DNA from 4 places in the Paenibacillus rhizoryzae genome. Region 4 is predicted to be linked to each of the others. Evidence: riboswitches for the same ligand, from Rfam matches in the RefSeq annotation. Region 4 holds a riboswitch; each other region holds the start of a gene.

Region 1 (5,055 bases), on a different contig from region 4:
CACAGCCGCCTCCGGCAGCTCGCTGCGTGAACGCGCTATGATAAAGCCGCGGCTCACGTCGCCAACGGCGTGGCCGGCGCGGCCGATTCGCTGGATGCCCGCGGCTGCCGCTTTAGGCGAGTCGACCTGAATCACGAGGTCGACATGGCCCACGTCAATGCCGAGCTCGAGCGAGGAAGTGGTGACGAGGCAGCGCAGCTCGCCGGCCTTGAGCATGCGTTCGACCTCAAGCCGCCGCTCGCGCGAGAGGCTGCCGTGATGCGCGCGCGCCAGCTCGTAACCGGCGTGCTCGTTGAGCCGCAGCACGAGCCGCTCGCACATGCGGCGGCTATTCACGAACAGCAGCACGGAGCGTGCGCCTTCCATCAGCGCCATCATCCGCTCGATGATGGGCTGCCACACGCCATCGCGCGTGCGGGCAGGGCGGCTGAGGTCCGGCATCGTAACCCGGACCTCTATGGATTTGGTCATCGTACTCTCGACGATGACCACGGGGCGCTGCGCGTAGCCGAGCGGATGCACCTGCTCTGGCTCGGCTTGCTGCCCGGAGGCGAAGGCGCCAATAGCCTCGCCGCCATCTCGCGATGCATCTCCGATATCGGCAGCGTCCGCACCAAAACCTCCGTGCTCATCGCCCGCACCGGGCCCGACACCGCTCTCTGGATAGCCATCGCCCGCACCGAGCCCGCCACTGCGCCTCGCGCTGTCTCGTCCTACATTTTCTCCAGCGCGTGCACCTGCGCCAAACTCCGCGCCGGCCGCCGGCTCCCAGCCGCCAAGAAACCGCGCGACCCGCGACAGCGGCTTCTGCGTCGCAGACACGCCGATCCGCTGCACGGGCCGCGCCGCGAGCGCGGACAGCCGCTCCAGCGAGAGCGACAAATGCGCGCCGCGCTTGTCACCGGCAAGACTATGGATCTCGTCGACGATAACGGTCTCGACCGTATCGAGCATGCTGCGACCTTTGTCCGACGTGAGCAGCAAGTAGAGGGACTCCGGCGTCGTCACGAGCACGTCGGGAGGGCGCCGAGCCATGCGAGCCCGCTCGCTTGAAGGCGTATCGCCGGTCCGCACCGCTGAGCGGATACCCGGCCATGCCTCAGCCGCGTCACCGCTTTCGCCACTTTCAAACCGCTCAATGTCCTCCATAAACCCGACCAAATGGTGCTGAATGTCATTGTTGAGCGCTTTTAGCGGCGTGATATACAGCACGCGCACGCCTGGCGAGAGGGCTTTGCCCCGTGCGGCAGCAGCCAGCTTGCGCTGAGCAAGCCGATTCAAACAGGGCAGCAGCGCCGCCAGTGTTTTGCCTGAGCCGGTTGGCGCGGCAATCAGCGTATGACGGCCTTCCGCAATGGCGGCCCATGCTTCCAGCTGGACAGGCGTAGGCTCGCCGAACGTATGCCCAAACCAACCGGCCAGCGTCTTATGAAATCCCGCGAGTGCGGGAGAAAAGAGTGACATAGCGAAACCTCCTTTTCTATGAGAACTCAGAACGTATAATTCCATCTCCAGAGGACTTCGACAGCCGTAATATTCGCTGTAACGCAGTCCGTAGTTCTTATCTTATTTCATTAAAGTAACTCGATTTGAAATTTCAACGCACCTCAGAGCCCTTGATCAATATAACTCGAGCCGAAATTCTAACGAACCCCACAGGTCTTATTTCAGCAAATTAGCTCCATTTGAAATTCTAACGAATCCTACGGGCCTTATTTGGCCAGAAATATCCCTTTTCCATCCGAATTCACCTAAATAAGGCCACTAGGATTCGTTAGAATCGAAAAGTGGCGATTTTCCTTAAAATAAGGCCTCCATGGTTCGTTAGCGTGCAGTCACAGCAAAACGGACAGCGCCAGCCGCTTCCCACGTCCCGGAACGCCATCTCAGCGCACAGCCGCTCCACCGCAATGAAAACGCCCTACTCGGCACTAGTCGTCGCACCAACGCCTTCTGGGCACTAGCCGTCTCACCCTCGCACTACTCCTTCTCTATCATCCTACTATTCATCATGAGTCAATCGATTCCTCTTTAGACAGTCCTCGTCGGTTTCGGCTGCAAAAATCGGTCATTTGTTCAGCTTCGTTACATAAACTTAAAAAAAAGAACCCATACAGGAGGAATCCGGCATGGCAGGATGGCGGGACAGCTTAGAGAATCGGCGAGCAGAGTGGAAGAAGCTAGAGGTGGGGTTAACCGATACGTTGGCGGGACGGCGTGTGCTGCGGGTGACCGGTCCGAGAACGCCGCGTCTGACAACGCCGGTGACGAAGGCGGTTCGTCAAGAGGAGCTCAAGGCAGTGGCCGATACGTTCGATGCGGGGCTTGCTTGCTTCTGCCTCGGTGAGCTGCCGGCAGGTGAGCGTCAAAATTTCCTCGAAGCCTGGCATGAGCGGCTTGCCTCAGGCGCGATCGTCGTCATGGCCGACCGCCGGAGCGAAGGCTGCGCGACGCCAATCGAGCTGCATGATCTGTTTGCGCCGCTTGGCAGCAAGCTCGATGTTCAGGTTGGCCGAACGTTCTGGTGGGTGCGCTACTTAAGGCGGTAATCCCGAATATGCCCCATAGCGAAACAAAAGAAGCCGCAGATGCTTGTCCCGAAGGACGAACAGCTGCGGCTTCTTTTGTGCTCACACAGGCACCTAGGCAGGTGCAATCAAACTTACTCGTCGTCGCCGCCATCTGCTTCGTCAGAAGGCTCGTTCGCGTATTTCTCATACGTTTCCGGGCTCATCACGCGACGTGCTGTAACGTACCGTTTGGAATAGTAGGAATCACTTAGTGCGCTGATGGTCACACCTTTGCTGCTGGAGGAATGTGCAAACTTGCCTTCTCCAACATAGACGCCAACATGCGAGATTCCTTTGCCTGTCGTATTAAAAAATACGAGGTCGCCGGCAATCAAATCCGCTTTCGCGATTTTCTTGCCCAGCTGTGCTTGCGAACGGGATGCATGCGGGATATCCACGCCGAGTTTATTAAACACGTACATGGTGAATCCGGAGCAGTCAAACCCTTTCGTTGTCGTGCCGGTGTACACATAAGGTGTACCGATCAGATCTGAGATGACCCCATCCATTTTGGATTGCGCGAAAACGCTTCCTGTTTGAAAAAGTAGAAGCATCGCCAGTCCGATCAAAAGTGCAGAAATCTTTTTCAAAACGGGAAACTCCTTCCAGTGCCTACGAGGTTAGCTGTGGGGTTCGGTTGAAGGCTCCCTATGATCACCTCTGGCATTCCGCGGCTTGCTTTGCGGATGTCGGGATCAATTCACCCAAGATGGTTCCCCCGTTTCCCGTGATGGGAATTCGGCAAAATTTTCATTTCTAGGCATAATTATTCGATCATTTTCTTCCTTCTCCTTCCTAGTTCACAACTTGTTCACAAATTAAAATTATTAGAATGCAACCTTTTACCTCTCACTTTCGTATAGCGGGCGCTGGTTTGAGCCGTTTTGGGTCTCGCTCACCACCGCGCTCACGCGCAGCCCATCCCTGCAAAGCATGTCTCATCTTGAATAAAGACGCATGTCAAAAAAACCCGCTCTGTCGAGGGGTTTGTCTTTTATATGCCAGTTATTAGTTGAAAAAGAGACCGTCCCACTGCCATTAACATGACATGGTGGGCGGCCTCTGCGCACGGATTAGACTTGTTTCGACTGCCAGGCGTCGTACTGGGCGGCTACCGTCCACACCTTCATGATGGTTCGGATTAACTGGTAGCCTTGATGCAGGATAAGTGCCAGCAAACCTGCCCAAAGCAGCGAGACGGAGGCAATGGTCATGCTAAGTACGGCTCCGATAGCCCACATGAGAAGGGAAATGCCGGCGAAAGGCAGGAAGTTCGCGATACATGTCCATAAGGACCGGAGGGTGCCGGTTCCGGCGACCGCTCCGAACTGCATGGAGAGGAAGAGCAGGTGGATCAGAACCGCCCATGCGAGCCAGGCACCCGCCCACGGACCTGCATGCTGCGCAAACTCCAGCAGTGAATTGCTTGCCAGTAGTTTTGTTAAAGCCCGAGGCAGCAGCCAGATGGCCGGGAGGAGCGTGAGCGTCGTCTCCACCAAGTAGAGCAGCGCTACCGGTTTCCAAGCCGCTCGAATGCCTTTTAGAAATTTTGTTCCGTTCGCGTCCGTCACATGATGGAGAGAGTGGAACAGCCCTGCATTCAGGAAAGGGGTGATCACAATGCGCCCAGCCAGCAGCCCGCAGAAGAGCCAGATGTATGGGCGGATCAGATCGGTCTTGATGAGCTGGAACTGCGCTTCCGTCATGAAGAGCTGAACGGCCGTTCCGCTGCTGCCGATGCTGTCCGGGAATCTTTTTAGAAGCGGCACGGTAATGCCTTCGATGGTTCGATAGAGGAAGAAGCCCCATATCAGCTCATATAGAAACAACATAATGATAATGTAGAAGTGCTTAACGGTCAGTCGCCAGCCTTGCTTCATGTGCGTTCTCATTTATCATCACCTCCCAGAAAATTTGTACGAGGCTCGTCACCATGCAATGGATGCAAATATACTTTCAATTAGCTTGGAGACGCCGACACTCCAGCGCGTGCGTGATTTCTCAGCTAGCTCGGCTTTCATAAAGTTGTTGATATGTTTGTTGTCGAGCACGTTGTCGTTGTGCGGATCGACGGCGGCCCATAGCAGCTTGGAGGAATGGACGATTTTATATTGAATGTGGGATTCTCGGCCATCCCACACTTTAGGCATCAGCGTTCCGTCGGCAAAATGGAACACCACCGACACCGGTCCGGAGCTGCCGCCTGTCTTCTTAATGAGCACAACCGATTCATACTGTGTCTCATTGCCTTGTTTCACCGGACGTACATGAATGGAAGCGACCGAGTAGTCGGACATTTCATCGCCGTACACGAAATGACTGAAGTAGTCGTTCCACTTCGTCTTCGTTACGGATTCTACGACGCGCTGGAAGTCGGCGGTGGAAGGATGCTTGAATTTATATTTTTGGAAATAAGTCCGCATGATCTTACGCATTGTTTGCGCGCCGACTTGTTTCTCAATGCCGAAGAGCACAAGCTTCGCGC
Region 2 (5,055 bases), on a different contig from region 4:
ATCAACTGATTTGGGAGCTAATTAATACAAGAGAATTTCAGCGGCTGCGTCGTATTCGCCAGCTTGGCACATCCTATTTGACCTTTCATGGCGCAGAGCACAGCCGGTTCTCACATTCCCTTGGCGTTTACGAGATTACTCGGAAAATCATCTCTCAGTTTGAGCGCGGCGGCTATACCGATTGGCCAAAGGAAGAGAAGCTCGTTGCCTTATGTGCAGCTTTGCTTCATGACATCGGACATGGCCCCTTCTCTCACTCCATTGAAGATGTGTTCGACAGCCATCATGAGGAGTGGACCTGCCGCATTTTGCTTGGAAATACGGAAATCAATGCAGTCTTACGGGAATTTGATCCGAGCTATCCCGAGCGTATAGCCGCTGTGATTTGCAAAACCTATCACCAACCCATTGTCGTCAGTCTGGTCTCCAGTCAAATGGATGCCGACCGCATGGATTATTTGCTTCGAGATGCGTATTTTACGGGGGTGAATTACGGTACCTTCGATTTGGAGCGAATATTGCGGGTATTGCGGCCATATCAAGGCAGAATCGTGGTGAAGGAAAGCGGCATGCATGCGGTCGAGGATTATCTCATGTCTCGCTATCAGATGTACTGGCAGGTTTATTTTCACCCGGTCACAAGAAGCTCGGAAATCATACTGCGGCAAATCTTTCGAAGGGCGAAGGAGCTCTTCGGGAGTGAATACAAATTTCATACATTAATGAAGCCAATAAAGAGGCTGCTTACGGGTACAATGGACATTGAAGCCTATTTGGATCTGGATGAAGCACTTGTTCAAACGGCTTTCGCCCAATGGGTCCATGAGCCTGATGCTGTGTTATCGGACCTATGCCGCCGGTTTCTCAATCGCAAGCTTTACAAATATGTTACGATGGATCACCCTGATGAGAAGCTGTGGCAGGAAATACGTGACCACTTGCGAGAAATCGGCCTTCATCCGGACTATCACCTGGAAATTGACTTTCCCTACGACATGCCCTACGATGTTTATCGTCCCGGTTCAACAACCGCTGCAGGCAAAGAGGAAAAACCTCCGATTCTGCTGCTGAGCCATGATGAACAATTGTCGGAAATTTCAAGCCGTTCGGATATCATTCGATCCATAACGGGTATCCATCAAGGTAAGTACCACCTTTATTACCCGGAGGAACCGCTGCGCGAATCAGCCCACAGGCTGCCTGCGAAACTCCGCGAATTATTTGCTTTAATGTAGAAAGGGGTTCCGAAAGTCACCATGTTAATCGACACGCATACGCATTTAGACTCGCATAAATTCGACGAAGACCGGGCGGAAGTTATCGAAAGAGCGCAGGCTGCCGGCGTACATAAGCTCATCAATATCGGTTTCAACCGTGAAACCATTCCAACCACGATGGCTCTTGCCGAGCAGTATTCCTTTATTTATGCCGCCGTCGGCTGGCATCCGGTTGACAGCATTGATATGCGGCCTGAGGATCTGGATTGGATTGCGTCGCTCTGCGATCATCCGAAGGTCGTGGCGATCGGTGAGATTGGACTGGATTACCACTGGGATACCTCGCCTAAGGATGTTCAGCAGCGCGTATTTCGCGAGCAAATCCAACTAGCTAAGCAGAAAAAGATGCCGATTGTTATCCATAACCGGGATGCCCACGAGGATGTCGTTACCTTGCTCCGAGAAGAGGGGGCCAAGGACGTTGGCGGCGTCATGCACTGCTTCTCCGGCAGCTGGGAAACGGCGAAACAATGTCTCGATATGAACTTCTATATTTCATTCGGCGGACCGCTTACATTCACCAATGCAAGAGTGCCAAAGGAAGTGCTTTCACAAGTGCCTTTGGACCGGATTTTGATCGAAACGGATGCTCCGTATTTGGCACCGCATCCTCATCGCGGGAAACGAAATGAGTCTTCTTTCGTCCGTCTTGTAGCAAACACGATTTCGGAAATAACAGGTAAAAGTGTGGAGGAAGTCGGCAAAATAACCACGGAAAATGCAATGAAATGTTTTGGAATCTGATGAAAACGGCTTTGAAAGCAAGGATTTGGGACTATTCTCGTGATAAAACTGATTTTGATTGAAGAAATTGCTTGCTTTTCGCCTATTTTTCCTTGAAATTCGTTAAAATCGTCATTAATCAGTTCTTTACAATGTGGCGCGATAGACGTTATGATTCATTTCAGAGCAACAAAACTTGTATTCCTTTTCCAATAAAACGCTTAATCTCCGATGATCGGAGAGCGGGGGAACCAATTGTTGAAACTGTTTGTAGCAAGAAGAAACAGCTTGTTCGTTTCTTCCCCTTAAAAACGTGTTCGTCGACTAAAGGGCGACACTGTTTTGTACAAAGGCAGACAGTGATAGACATGAAATTCTTCTTGGGGTGAATTTTGCGACCGGCACTGCAATGTTAATCGTGCCATTAGCGAATAGGGCGACTCTCACGTCCGAATCCGACAGCTAACCTCGTAAGCGTCAATAAGAGAGATCAACCTCGTGAATGCAACTCCATGCTACCATTGTCTAATGGGAAGCCACGAAACAGATCCTCTGTCGTCGGGCTTCTTTTTGTTTGAAAGAAGCATAAACTGACGACAAAAGCTGTATTATGGAAGTGGTCCGGGGCGGAAATTGGAAAGAAAATCTCTATAGTCGCGTCTATGTAATCATGCGTAACAAAGGCGGCGGGGCTATGTAAGGAGGACCGAAGAAATGGGAGCACTCCAGCTTAAGGACACCCATGGGAAACGATCATCCAGCATGTCTTTCGCATTGCGATGGAAGCATGAGAACGTGCGTTTAATTGTACTAAGCGCCATGATCTCAATCGCTATGACTTTCATGTTTCTGGTGTTGTTGTACGGAACGGCTGACAAGCGCGTGTCCGTAGTAGTGAATGGACGAGAAACCATTGTCTCTACGAAGCAATGGGTCCTTCAACGCCTACTGGATGAACAAGCTATTGCAGTTGGCACTTATGATAAAGTGTCGATGCCGCTGGATGGCGGTATTAAAGACGGTGACCGAATCGTTATCAATCAAGCGGTGCCTCTTATTGTAAAAGCTGACGGCAAAGCAAGAACGTTGTACACGACAGAAAGAACCGTACAGGCGGCGATCGATCAGGCTCATATATCGATACGCAGTCAAGATAAGGTAGTACCTTCGTTATCCTCGGCACTTAAACCGAATATGATCATCTCGATCACTCGGATTGACACGAAGATCTCGGAGAGTACCCACCCCGTTCCTTTCTCCATTGTGAAGAAGGATAATCCCAAGCTTGCGCTAGGGAAAGAACAGCTTGTCCAAACGGGTAAACAAGGCACTGTCGTTAAGCGTTATGAAAAGACTTTCGAAGATGGCGTTCTAGTCTCACAGACACTAGTCGAGAAGTTGACCAAGTCACCATCTGTCGATCAGATCGTGTCAGTCGGGACTAAGAAGCCTGAGCCGAAGGTAACGATGCTAAGGGCGAATTCGCCGAGTGTATCTACCATGACGAAGCGGGGCGTTACATTCAGTGCGAAGAAAGTATTGAAGAACGTAACCCTTACGGCATATTCAGCCGGCTTGGCTTCAACAGGTAAAGGAAAGAACCATCCACAGTACGGCATAACCGCATCGGGGTCACGCGTTCAGGAAGGCCGTACCATTGCGGTCGATCCGAAAGTGATTCCGATCGGCTGGTGGGTGTATATCGAAGGAATCGGTTTCCGCCGTGCAGAGGATACGGGCAGCGCAGTCAAAGGCAACAAGATTGATGTTTATTTTGACAGCGAGTCGTATGCCGATAAGTTTGGTCGGAAGCGGGGGTATACCGTATATGTGCTTGGGCCGAAGAAGCCGGAAGCCGTATAGGAAGTATTTCCGCGGTATGAACATGCGTATCGTATTTCGAACGTAAATATGCCATCATAAGAAGAGGCGATGCCTCTTCTTTTTGCATGTTGTACGGAAGGGAAGGAATGGAGTCCCATGATTAAAGAAATCATTGTAGTAGAAGGAAAAGATGATACAGTTGCCATCAAGCGGGCCGTAGAGGCAGAAACCATCGAGACCGGGGGTTCGGCTATTGGCGAATCGGTTATCCGCCGCGTTATGTTAGCTCAGGAGCGAAGAGGCGTTATTATTTTTACCGACCCTGACCATGCAGGCGAGCGAATCCGCAAAATCGTAGCGCAGCGTGTACCAGGCTGCAAGCACGCCTTTCTCCCACAGGAAGAGGCGCTCTACAAAGGAGACATTGGTGTCGAGAACGCGTCACCGGAAGCCATTAAGCGAGCACTCGCTAATTTGCGGACAGAAGCGACGTCTGACACTGCAGGTCTTGCCGAGGTTACGATGGATGATTTAATGCAAGCAGGTCTGCTCGTACATCCGCAAGCTTCGGATAGACGGCTGAAGATGGGCAATCTGCTCGGAATCGGCTATGCGAATGGCAAGCAGTTCTATAAACGCTGTTCGATGTTTCGCATCACGCGCGAGGAATTTATGCGGGCTCTAACCACGATGGAGCAGGCGAGCGAAGGAGATCAATGATGACAGAGGGAATTAAGGCGGGTGTCGATGTTGCTTCACCGAAGCGGACGAAAGACATTATCGCCAGATACGGTTTCACATTTAAGAAAAGCCTCGGTCAGAACTTTCTGATCGATCAAAATATTTTACGCAACATCGTCAGTGCAGCTGAGCTGGATGAGACGAAAGGCGCGCTTGAGATCGGACCGGGTATCGGCGCATTAACACAGAAGCTGGCACACGCTGCAGGGCGCGTAGCCGCAGTTGAGATCGACAATCGGCTGATTCCGATTCTAACGGATGTATTGGCCGATACGCCGAATGTGCACGTCGTACACGGTGACGTGCTCAAGCTCGACCTCGCCGAACTGCTGAAGGAGCAGTTTGCCGGGCTCTCAGGCGTAAGCGTCGTAGCGAACCTGCCTTATTATGTGACGACACCGATCCTCATGAAGCTGCTGGAAGAGAAGCTGCCGCTTGAGCACATCGTCGTCATGATCCAGAAGGAAGTCGCGCAGCGGATGGCAGCTAA
Region 3 (5,055 bases), on a different contig from region 4:
ATCATCGGCTGCTCTTTTTTTGCATTAAAGTTGACGTTAGTGTAACCATCGGTTATTCTGTGACCAATGGTTATTAAACTAATCGAAACTAGAACTTGAGGTGTTCCTCCTATGACTACAAGAAGACAACAATTAACGGAAGAGATGAAAGCCGCGATTCGTGCGTCAGCGGCCGCTTTATTCGCAGAGAAGGGCTATTCCGCTGTCACGATGCGCGAAATAGCCAAAGCGGCAGGCTGCTCGCATACCGCCATTTATTTATATTTCAAGAATAAAGAAGAGCTGCTGCAGCAGATTGCGATTCCTTCGCTGCTCACGCTCGAACAGAAGCTGCTGGATGAAATCGGGAAACCGGGCATAGCAGCCTTAGATAAACTGCTCGCCGTATGCAGCGAATATATTTTATTCAGCCTGACGAGCGGCAGTCTGCAGACGGTCCTGTTTATGTCCGCCTCGGTACGTGTAGATGAACCGCAGCCCGAGCTTGAAGTTAACGTCATTCGCAACCGGCTGTTCGCGCACATTATGAAGGTGCTGCATATTACGGTCTCTGAAGGGTCTGAGGAGCCGAAGCAAGAGGCTGCATTGAACAATGGACGGATCTTGTTTTATTATCTGCAGGGCTTTATAAGCACGTACAGCAACCATTCAGAACCTACAGATCAGCTCCTTGAGCGGACGCTGCCGATATTTAAGCAGGGAATACAAACACTGATTCGCGGAATGAAACAACATTAAAACTTTCTCACTGTGCAGGGTTTGCAAGAATTAGGGGCGAAATCCTTATGTAGACTTCATCACCCGGAGGGTATGAGACATGAGGCGTAAAGCCGTATATTGTAACAAGCCGCTTGCTGTGAAAGTGAAGCGTAAGCTCGGTAAAAGCAATCCATGTGTGGACGATATCGATGCCAGATCGGACATGCACAATTACCAACGATTGATCAAATATTTGCCGGAGCCGATTTTTGTGCATGACGGAAACGATATTCTATTCGCCAATCAAGCAGGTCTTAAACTGCTGAATATATCGGAAAGCGATTTCTCCACCGGACAAATGAGCTTTCGTTACATACATCCCGATTACAGGGAGCGGTCCGCAGCGCGTGTGAAGGCGATTATGGAAACGGATGAGCCCAACGAGTTCTTGGAATGCCAGCTGATTGCGGAGGGCGGCGAGATTATCGACGTCGAGGTGTCCAGCACGCGTATTCGCAATTACTTGGATAAGGGCACTGTCGTGCAAAGCGTGTTCCGCGATATGCGTGAACGGAAGAAGGAAGAGGAAGCGCTGATTCAGTCGGAGAAGCTGTCGGTGGCCGGTCAAATGGCCGCGGGTATCGCACACGAAATTCGCAATCCGCTAACGTCGCTGATCGGCTTCTCGAAGTTTCTGAAGACGAAGATCGACCAGTATCATGAATACTTCGATATTATGCTGGTTGAACTGGACCGGATCAACTCCATCGTGCAGGAATTCATGGCGCTTGCCAAGCCGCAGGCGAACCAGTTCCGAAAGCACGACTTGGTCAAAATCATTCAAAGCGTGCTGACGCTGCTTGAAACACAGGCGATTCTGCGCGATGTACAGATCGTCTCGCGTGCGGACGCCACTTCAGCGGAGCTGCTCTGCGACGAGAATCAGCTGAAGCAGGTGTTCGTCAATGTGCTCAAGAATGCGATCGAGGCCATGCCAAGCGGCGGTGTGATTACGATCGATATGAAGCTGCATCAGCAATGCGAGCTGATCGTCGAAATCATCGACCAGGGGATCGGCATTCCGCAGGATCAGCTGCCTAAACTAGGCGGGCCGTTCTTTACTACGAAAGACAGCGGAACGGGTCTGGGACTCATGATCTGTTATCGGATCATCGAAGGCCATCATGGACGGATGGACATTACAAGCATTCCTCAGAAGGGGACTACGGTGAGCATCTTTCTTCCGCGAAATGTCTAGAAAGTGGTAATTTTGAAAGCTGTTCCTGTATTTACCGGTAGGATTCGCCTTGCCGGATATGGTATTCTATTACGCGAGCCGAAACGTAACGTACGGGGGATCTTTTAGGGAGTGGCATCACTGCCCTCCGGCCTGACATTCCGCTGGATTGGAATGCAGTGCTGAACGCGCATCTGGCGCTGGGGTGAATCGCTTATTTCACGAAGCGTAGGGTTGAACTCCTCAATCCGAATCCGACAACTAACCTCGCAGGCCGCATGCGATAAGGAAGATTATGACACGCTGTTAAGCTGTGTGTCCTTCATCGCGATGACGGAATAAATCCGCACATGCAGTTCCGTGGATGATAGCCGTAAATCAAAAGGAGGCAATACAACTTGATGAAACAAGTATGGAAGAAAAGCGTTGTAATCGCAGCGCTCAGCTTTGCTGTTCTCACACACTCAGCAAGCGCAGCATCGACGTACAGTGCGAAAGACGGCGACACGTTCTGGGAGCTTTCCAAGCAATTCGGTATTTCCTTGCAGCAAATGCTGAAAGCTAATCCGATGATTGATCCCAACAACATCTATGCAGGGCTTAGCATCGTTATTCCGACTTCGCAAGTTGTGAAGACGACTTCTGCGAAGGCAGCACCGATTGAGAAGGCAGCGAAAGCGAAAGCTGCACCTAAGGCGAAAGCAGCTCCGAAAGCTAAGGCTGCGCCGAAAGCGAAAGCCGCTCCGAAAGCTGTGAAAGCAGCGTCTAAAGCAGCGGTAGGCAAATCGATGAAAATGACTTCTCTGGATAGAGAAGATGAAATCATCACGATCGGCAACAGCAATTATAACTATTCGGAAGTTGTACAAGCGAAAGCAAGCGCGTATACAGCAGCTGCATCGGAGAACGGCTCATGGGGCGCGGTAGACTACTTCGGTAACCCGCTTAAGCTTGGAACAATTGCAGTTGACCCGAACGTTATCCCGCTTGGCAGCAAGGTCTATGTTACAGGCTATGACCATGGCGGACTTCCGGCCGGCGGCATGATGGCTATTGCGGCAGATGCTGGCAGTGCCATCAAAGGCGATCGTATTGATATTTTCGTACCGCAATCGCAACAGCAAGCCAGCACATTTGGCTTTCAATACGTGAAAGTATTCATTCTTGAATAGCATATAGTGAAACAAAACGGCAGCCCGGTGGGGCTGCCGTTTTGTTATTATCTAGACCGGGCACCGCGAGCTTCAGGTTTATTCAGCAGCTCAGGCAGCGTTACGATCTGGTACCCTTTGCTGTGCAGCAGCCGGATGAGCCTTGGGAGTGCAGCGATTGTGCCCGATAAATCCTGGCCTTCCCCGCCGCCGGCATGCTGCAATATAATCGATCCGGGCTGCAGGGTTCGTTTGATATTGATAAGGATGCTGTTGCTGTCGAGACTTTTCCAGTCGACGGAATCCACATCCCAATTGACGACAATGTAGCCTCTGCGGCGCAGCCAGTCGACCTGCTGCGGAGTAATCTCGCCGTAGGGCGGCCGTATGAATTTGGGACTGTATCCGGCAAGGGGACGCAGGATCCCATCGGTTTGCCAAATTTGCTGCTCGAAGGCATAACGGGAAATGCGCGAGAACACCGCATGATCATACGAATGATTGCCTATAATATGGCCTTCTTTACGCATGCGCCGTACAAGAGCCGGGTGTTTCGCCGCGCGGTTGCCGACGACAAAGAAGGTGGCTCTTACTTTATAACGGGCAAGAATTTCCAGTACCTGTGGCGTGTAACGCGGATCAGGCACGTCATCGAAAGTCAGTGCTACACGGCGTGATCCTCGCGGTCCCCAGACAACGAAAGAACCGGGAAATTGCTGCTGAAGCTTTACCCATGACATGGCGCTGCTGCGCTTCTTCCTGCGTCTCTGCTCGCTGTTGAAAGAAGGCTCTGCGTGTTTGGTACCGGCAGTGATCCCGTGTCCTTCATGTTCAGCTGCAGGCAAGGGGTCACTGACGCCGCTGACGCGAGATAAATCGGCAGAAGAGGAGTTGGCATCGTCAGCGAGCGACGAGGAGCCTACTAATGCGGTCCAGGCAAGCAGCAGCACTAACACCCGCTTTGTTACAGGCATCCCGAACATGTTCTTCGTCCCTCCGCTCCAAGCGAAAATGTACTTCTATTACCGTACAGTAACCTGTCGCTCTCATTTTGCCCTGCCATCCTTTGATCATGCATGAAAGATCCCTCTTTACATGGTTAGTCCCGAACACGTAACATGTAAGGGAATAAGTTGAAAAGGGGATAGAACATGCCAGCCATTGATATGCCGTTACATGAATTGAAAACGTATTCAGGAATCAATCCAAAACCTGCTGACTTCGATGCATACTGGGATCGCGCTTTAGCGGAGATGCACGAGACCGATGCTTCCGTAGAACTTATTCCAAGTGCTTTCCAAACGCCGCAGGCGGAATGCTTCGATCTTTACTTTACCGGCGTCAAAGGCGCTCGTGTTCATGCGCAGTACGCGCGTCCTCGGAACGCGGCAGCGCCACACCCTGCAGTGGTTCAATTTCACGGCTATACCGGCCATTCCGGCGATTGGACCGAACGTCTTGCTTATGTATCGCTTGGCTATTCCGTGTTCGCGATGGATTGCCGCGGTCAAGGCGGTAAGTCTGAAGATACCGGCAGCGTAAAAGGCAACACCCATCATGGCCACATCATCCGCGGGCTTGACGATGAGCCGGATCAGCTGCTATTCCGCCACATCTTCCTCGACACGGCTCAGCTTGCAGGCATCGCGCTGAATATGCCTGAGGTCGATCCAAGCCGAGTTTATGCCATGGGCGGCTCGCAAGGCGGCGCCTTGACGATCGCATGTGCGGCGCTGGAGCCGAGAGTAGCCAAGCTTGCGCCCGTATTCCCGTTCCTCAGCGACTATAGACGCGTATGGGAAATGGATCTGGCCAAGGACGCGTATCATGAGCTGCGTACTTACTTCCGTCATTTCGATCCGCAGCATGAGCGCGAGGATGAAATTTTCACGAAGCTGGGTTACATAGACATTCAGCATTTAGCAAACCGGATTCAAGGCGAGGTGCTGATGGGCGTGGGTCTAATGG
Region 4 (5,055 bases):
TTCGCCGTATTCGGCTCTTCGCCAAACCATTTCTTATACACTTCTGCATATTTGCCGTTCTCGATGATCGCTTTGATCGCCGGATCCAGCTTCGCTTTCAAATCGCTGCCTTTCGGATACAGAATGCCGTAATACTCCGGCGTGAAGTTTGTAGTATCCGAAACTTCTGCGTATTTCTTGTCCGGGTTGTTCTTAATGTAATCACGTACGATCGCGATATCCGCAACTACTGCATCAGCGCCGCCTTGATCAAGCTCAAGCAAAGCAACCGCGTTGCTGTCGAACTTCTTCAAATCCGTGTTGCTGTTGCCCATAATCTTCGTCATAAGGATATCAGCAGTAGTACCGGTTTGAACCGCAACCTTCTTGTCTTTCAGGTCAAGTGCGCTCTTAATGTCGCTGCCTTCCTTCACCATGATGACGTTGATCGATTCGAAATACGGCATGGAGTAATCGTACGTTTGTTTACGATCATCCGTAATCGAAATACTGGAGACACCCGCGTGATATTCCGTGCCTTGCTTGACGCCTTCCAGCATTCCGTCCCAGCCCGTGTTATCCACTTCATACTTGATGCCGGCTTCCTTCATCACTTCATCAAGGAACTCGATATCGAAGCCTGTGATTTTGTCTTTGTCCATATATTCCATTGGAGCATAAGCCGCATCTGTTGCGAATTTGTACGTTGTAGCGTCACTGCTGTTGCCCGCTTCGCTTCCTGCGTTATTGTTGCTGCTCTTCGCGCCGCAACCAGAGAGAATTACTGCTGTCACTAGTGTAAGAATAGCTATAATATACCACTTTTTCATTCTGCTTCCCCCTATTTAGTAGCTTTAATTAACTAAGATTCTATCAAGAAAAGTGGCTTGTTTCAATTTAAATTTTTAAATTGTCAGGTAATCTCACATATTACCAAAATAAATGGATATCCACGGTCGTGAATAAATGTGAGCCGAAACCCCAGTATCTATTCTTCTCCAATTTCGATGTTTGGATTAAAATCCGCTACAACAAGCACATCCATGTGCCGACCTTCACGCAAAATGGTGTCGACCACGCATTTATGACGCAGCTTGCTCCAGAAGCCTTGACCGGATTGGCCAAGTACCATTTGCGTACTTTTCAGCACGTTCGCCTTCGCCAGCAAAGCAGCAGGTACATCGTTACGCGAGACGTTGCGCTCCACCTCGAATGTGCCGCCAAGACGCGCCGTCAGCTCCTGCAGCTCTTCAATCCGCTCCTCTTCGCCCGGCATCGCTTCCGTTTGCACGTAATGGACATGCCAATCCGCTTTGAGCCGATGCGCAATTCGGAAACCGCGGCGAATGAGTCTCTCCGCTTTCTTGTTCACCGTGACTGCTACGAAGATCGACTCATGGCGACGCCATGGGCCGCGGAGCGAGCCGTTGCGTTCCCACGATTCCAGACGCTCATCGACATCGTCGGCGATTTCCCGCAGGGCAAGCTCGCGCAGCGCAATCAGGTTCCCTGTCTTAAAGAAACCGCAGAGGGCGTCCTCTACGTCATCATTTTTATAAATATGGCCTTCCCGCATCCGCTGCTGCAGCGTGTCAGGTGCCACATCAATCAGTTCAACCTCATCGGCAAGTCGCAGCATCATGTCCGGTACGGTTTCTTTCACAGCCGTCCCTGTAATCTGCTCCACCGCATCCTTCAAGCTTTCCAGATGGTGTACATTCATCGTAGCGATGACGGAAATGCCGGCATCCAAAATCTCCTGTACATCCTCGTACCGCCGTTTGTTACGGCAGCTCGGCGCGTTGGTATAAGCCAGCTCGTCAATCAGCACAACCTCCGGGTTGCGTGCGATAATGGCATCCACATCCATCTCCGAGTAAACCTTGCCGTCACATTCAATGGACTTACGAGGCACAACCTCAAGCCGTCCGGCCTGATCCTGCGTTTCCGCACGGTCATGCGTCTCCATGAGTCCAACTACAACGTCGATATCTTTGCGCAGCAAATCATTGCCCTCGCGAAGCATCATATAGGACTTACCCACTCCCGGCGCTGCGCCGACATAGACCTTGAATTTCCCGCGGCGAATCCGCTCGATCTTCTTCTCTACCTCTTGCGCGCTGAGCCTCCGGTATGGTTCGGCTGTCAGCTTCGGCGTCGCCCGTTTCGTTGGGAGCACTCGCTCGCCCTCATGATCGGCTCTGTCCGCCATGAAGAAAACGTCGATGTTGCGCATTTGTTTCAGCACGCTGCCCGCGATAGAGCCTTGTGCGATCTCCTGTGCACGCGTCTGCTTGGAATGCCCCATGACGATGCGGGTTGCATTGATCAGCATCGCGTATTTAATGAGCGCGCGCGGAATTTGTCTTCGATTGCTCACCGTAATTTCTCGGAAGCCCGCGTACACCTTCTCGGTCAGCTTCAGAATGGAGCGCTTGAAGTCATCCCGTTCCTTCGTAGGCTCCTGGCTCGAATCCACGAAGACGACAACCTCCAGGTCGCCGCTAAGACGCTTCGCGATTTGCTGGCCGCGCCGTATATAGATGGAACCATTCCAGTGATACTGCGCCGCTACCAGGATGCGTTCCGTCGCGCCGGACGGACCGATGAAGCCCTGCTCCTCGCGGTATTTCTCCAGCGACTCATTCACGCCCTCGGCCATCAGCCGCAGGGCAATCTCTCTGAGCTTGCCAAGGTTCCCGCGCTTGAGCAGCCCGGGATCTTTAATATTGTTTAAACGCCCTTCATTTAGGCGTGACAGAATCGTTTCCGGCGATGCATCGATAAGCCTTACCTCATCCGCCAATTCCAGCAGATCCGCGGATACTGTACATTCCGCCGAGATGCCTGTCAGCTTCTGCGCAAGCTCGGTTACCCCTTCGAGTTCGTATACATTCACGGTTGTGATGATACTGATACCGTGACTCAGAAGAAATTGGATGTCCTCCAGACGCGTCGGGAATTTCGCTTCCGGCCGGTTCTCGTGCGCCAGCCCGTCAACGAGCAGCACCTCCGGATTCCGTTCCAGAATCGCATCCAAATTAAGATCTTTCTTCTCCACGTCCCCCTTGTACCAATGAATGCTCGGGATCCGCTCCAAATCAGCAAGCTGCTCCACCGTTTCAGGCCGGCGCATCGTCGATACTGCGCAGATGACAACCTCAATGCCTTGCTGCTTAAGCGCTTGGCCTTCACGCAGCATATGATAGGTTTTGCCTGAGCCGCTCACGGCACCAACATAAATTTTAAGACGGCCGCGATGAATTTTGGAGATGGATAAGAGCATTTCTTCAGGGGTTTTGCGGCGGTAACCAGCCATGACAACTTCGCCTTCCTTTCTACACCTTTAAACTTACATAATCTTCGCAAACTTATTCTTCTTTGTGTCCACCTTTATTCTAATAAACAGCACAAAAAAGAAGCCTGCAGGAATTGCCTCTTTAACACAGAGGAACGCCTCTCGCGGCTTCTAGGCACAAGTTATCATCAAAGTGTCTATATGCACGAACAATCGTTGCCTCTCGTATACGCTTTCGAGGTTAGCTGACGGATTCGGGCGTGAGAGTCGCCCTACTTAAAGCATGGACCGAGCGGTCCGTTCTTCAAGATTCACCCCAGTTGAGTGGTTCCCCCGATTTCTAAACAGAAATTCAGCGCTATAGCAGAAGATTAAGCATGAATCGTATGTTACGCCTGCGCATGTCTTTTGTAAAGGAACGCCGCAAACGGTTTCGTTCTCATTTCCAGCCAACTGGCGCGAATATAACGCTTACAATGGAGTCGATCGCAAGCAGTCTCACTCTACCTCACTAATTTGCCGTTTCTCGCAAATAAGGCGAAATAGAACGGACTGCCGGCTTCTTCTCCTTAGTTATAACCGAAGCCCATCTCAATTAACCGCAATAATAGACCGATCAGGAAACCGCAAACGGCACCATTGACCCGAATCCATTGCAGGTCCTGCCCAACTTTATCTTCTATTAATTCCACCAGTTGATCATTGTCGAGGCGATCGAGGTTCTCCTTCACAAACGAGCCGATCTTCGTGTGATTCCGCTCAATGAGTCCGGCAACCTGCCCTTTCAGCCATTGCTCGGCATCCTGAACCAGTCCATGGTTGGCTTCCAGGCGATCAAGAAGCCCCTCCAGCATCGGCCATACCTTAGCTGCAAAATCCTCCGAGCGGAGGAATGTGATTCCCTTCTCGCGCAAAGATTCGAACATGCGCGTCATCTCGCCGTCCAGATCAAATGAAGCGAGAAGCTCATCGCGCAGCGCATTCAGCTGCCCTGTTTCGGCCAAACGGGTAATCAACATCTCGAGTCCTTGATGCAGATGCTTCATAATAACAGCGCGACGATCGGTGCCCTGAACCTTGAGCTCATGGATCTTCGTCAAAATAAAGGATTGCAGCATCGTGCCCAGCTTATCCTCATCCAAATAGCCGATGAACGCGTTGACCGCAAACTGCATCAGGCCGCCTAAATTCAGCCCTTTCACAAGCGTCATCGCCGCATTGCCCAGCTCGCGGCGCATCCCCTCCGTGCTCGCCCACTCTTCCGCGCGCTCCAGCAGCAAATCGAGCAGACGCTCATCTACGCCATTCTCTACCGCGTTACGCAGGAAGCCGCGAAGCGCCGCTTCCAGATCAATACGCTCCACCGCGGAGCGAATTTCCCCCGAGACAATAGGGACCAGCTTCTCCAGCTCTATCGTACGCAGCGCTCCCTCCAGGAGGTGAGGCAGACGCTCGCTGTGTACGGCTGAATGAGCCGCCTGCCGAAGGGCCGGCAGCAGCTGCTTTGCCAGCTCGATCTGACGCAGCTTCTCGATCATGCTATCCTTAGCAAGCAGCCGATCTTCTAGAACGCGTACGATGCCGTCCGACATCTTCTGGCGATTGCGAGGCAGCAGCGCCGTATGCGGAATCGGAATTCGCAGCGGATGGCGAAACAGCGCCGTCACGGCAAACCAGTCCGCGAGCCCCCCGATGACGCCGGCCTCGAAGCCGACATGCAGCAAGCTAAGCCCTGCCCCGCTGAACGGGATCGTGGCTGCGAAACCCGTTGCCATGAT

What was found. Region 4 has a riboswitch for cyclic di-AMP ahead of AC6ESO_RS17300 (histidine kinase). Riboswitches for the same ligand answer to the same signal wherever they lie in the genome.
Region 1: linked by a shared signal. The riboswitch ahead of AC6ESO_RS24135 (NlpC/P60 family protein) and the one ahead of AC6ESO_RS17300 (histidine kinase) in region 4 are both predicted to bind cyclic di-AMP.
Region 2: linked by a shared signal. The riboswitch ahead of AC6ESO_RS28585 (resuscitation-promoting factor) and the one ahead of AC6ESO_RS17300 (histidine kinase) in region 4 are both predicted to bind cyclic di-AMP.
Region 3: linked by a shared signal. The riboswitch ahead of AC6ESO_RS06620 (3D domain-containing protein) and the one ahead of AC6ESO_RS17300 (histidine kinase) in region 4 are both predicted to bind cyclic di-AMP.

The regions. Positions count from the first base shown of each region.
Region 1 is NZ_JCAALT010000009.1:34,760-39,814, reverse strand. Features, by position in the region: gene AC6ESO_RS24145 (DEAD/DEAH box helicase) at 1-1,464, opposite strand, end outside; gene AC6ESO_RS24140 (hypothetical protein) at 2,130-2,549, shown strand; gene AC6ESO_RS24135 (NlpC/P60 family protein) at 2,663-3,160, opposite strand; cyclic di-AMP (ydaO/yuaA leader) riboswitch at 3,165-3,324, opposite strand; gene AC6ESO_RS24130 (hypothetical protein) at 3,644-4,462, opposite strand; gene AC6ESO_RS24125 (M1 family aminopeptidase) at 4,499-5,055, opposite strand, start outside.
Region 2 is NZ_JCAALT010000015.1:60,701-65,755, reverse strand. Features, by position in the region: gene AC6ESO_RS28595 (HD domain-containing protein) at 1-1,235, shown strand, start outside; gene AC6ESO_RS28590 (TatD family hydrolase) at 1,257-2,021, shown strand; cyclic di-AMP (ydaO/yuaA leader) riboswitch at 2,209-2,492, shown strand; gene AC6ESO_RS28585 (resuscitation-promoting factor) at 2,715-3,863, shown strand; gene rnmV (ribonuclease M5) at 3,981-4,544, shown strand; gene rsmA (16S rRNA (adenine(1518)-N(6)/adenine(1519)-N(6))-dimethyltransferase RsmA) at 4,541-5,055, shown strand, end outside.
Region 3 is NZ_JCAALT010000002.1:281,306-286,360, reverse strand. Features, by position in the region: gene AC6ESO_RS06630 (TetR/AcrR family transcriptional regulator) at 112-738, shown strand; gene AC6ESO_RS06625 (ATP-binding protein) at 818-1,957, shown strand; cyclic di-AMP (ydaO/yuaA leader) riboswitch at 2,024-2,228, shown strand; gene AC6ESO_RS06620 (3D domain-containing protein) at 2,338-3,108, shown strand; gene AC6ESO_RS06615 (polysaccharide deacetylase family protein) at 3,156-4,070, opposite strand; gene AC6ESO_RS06610 (alpha/beta fold hydrolase) at 4,239-5,055, shown strand, end outside.
Region 4 is NZ_JCAALT010000005.1:410,148-415,202, forward strand. Features, by position in the region: gene AC6ESO_RS17295 (transporter substrate-binding domain-containing protein) at 1-809, opposite strand, end outside; gene AC6ESO_RS17300 (histidine kinase) at 968-3,298, opposite strand; cyclic di-AMP (ydaO/yuaA leader) riboswitch at 3,493-3,645, opposite strand; gene AC6ESO_RS17305 (DUF445 domain-containing protein) at 3,847-5,055, opposite strand, start outside.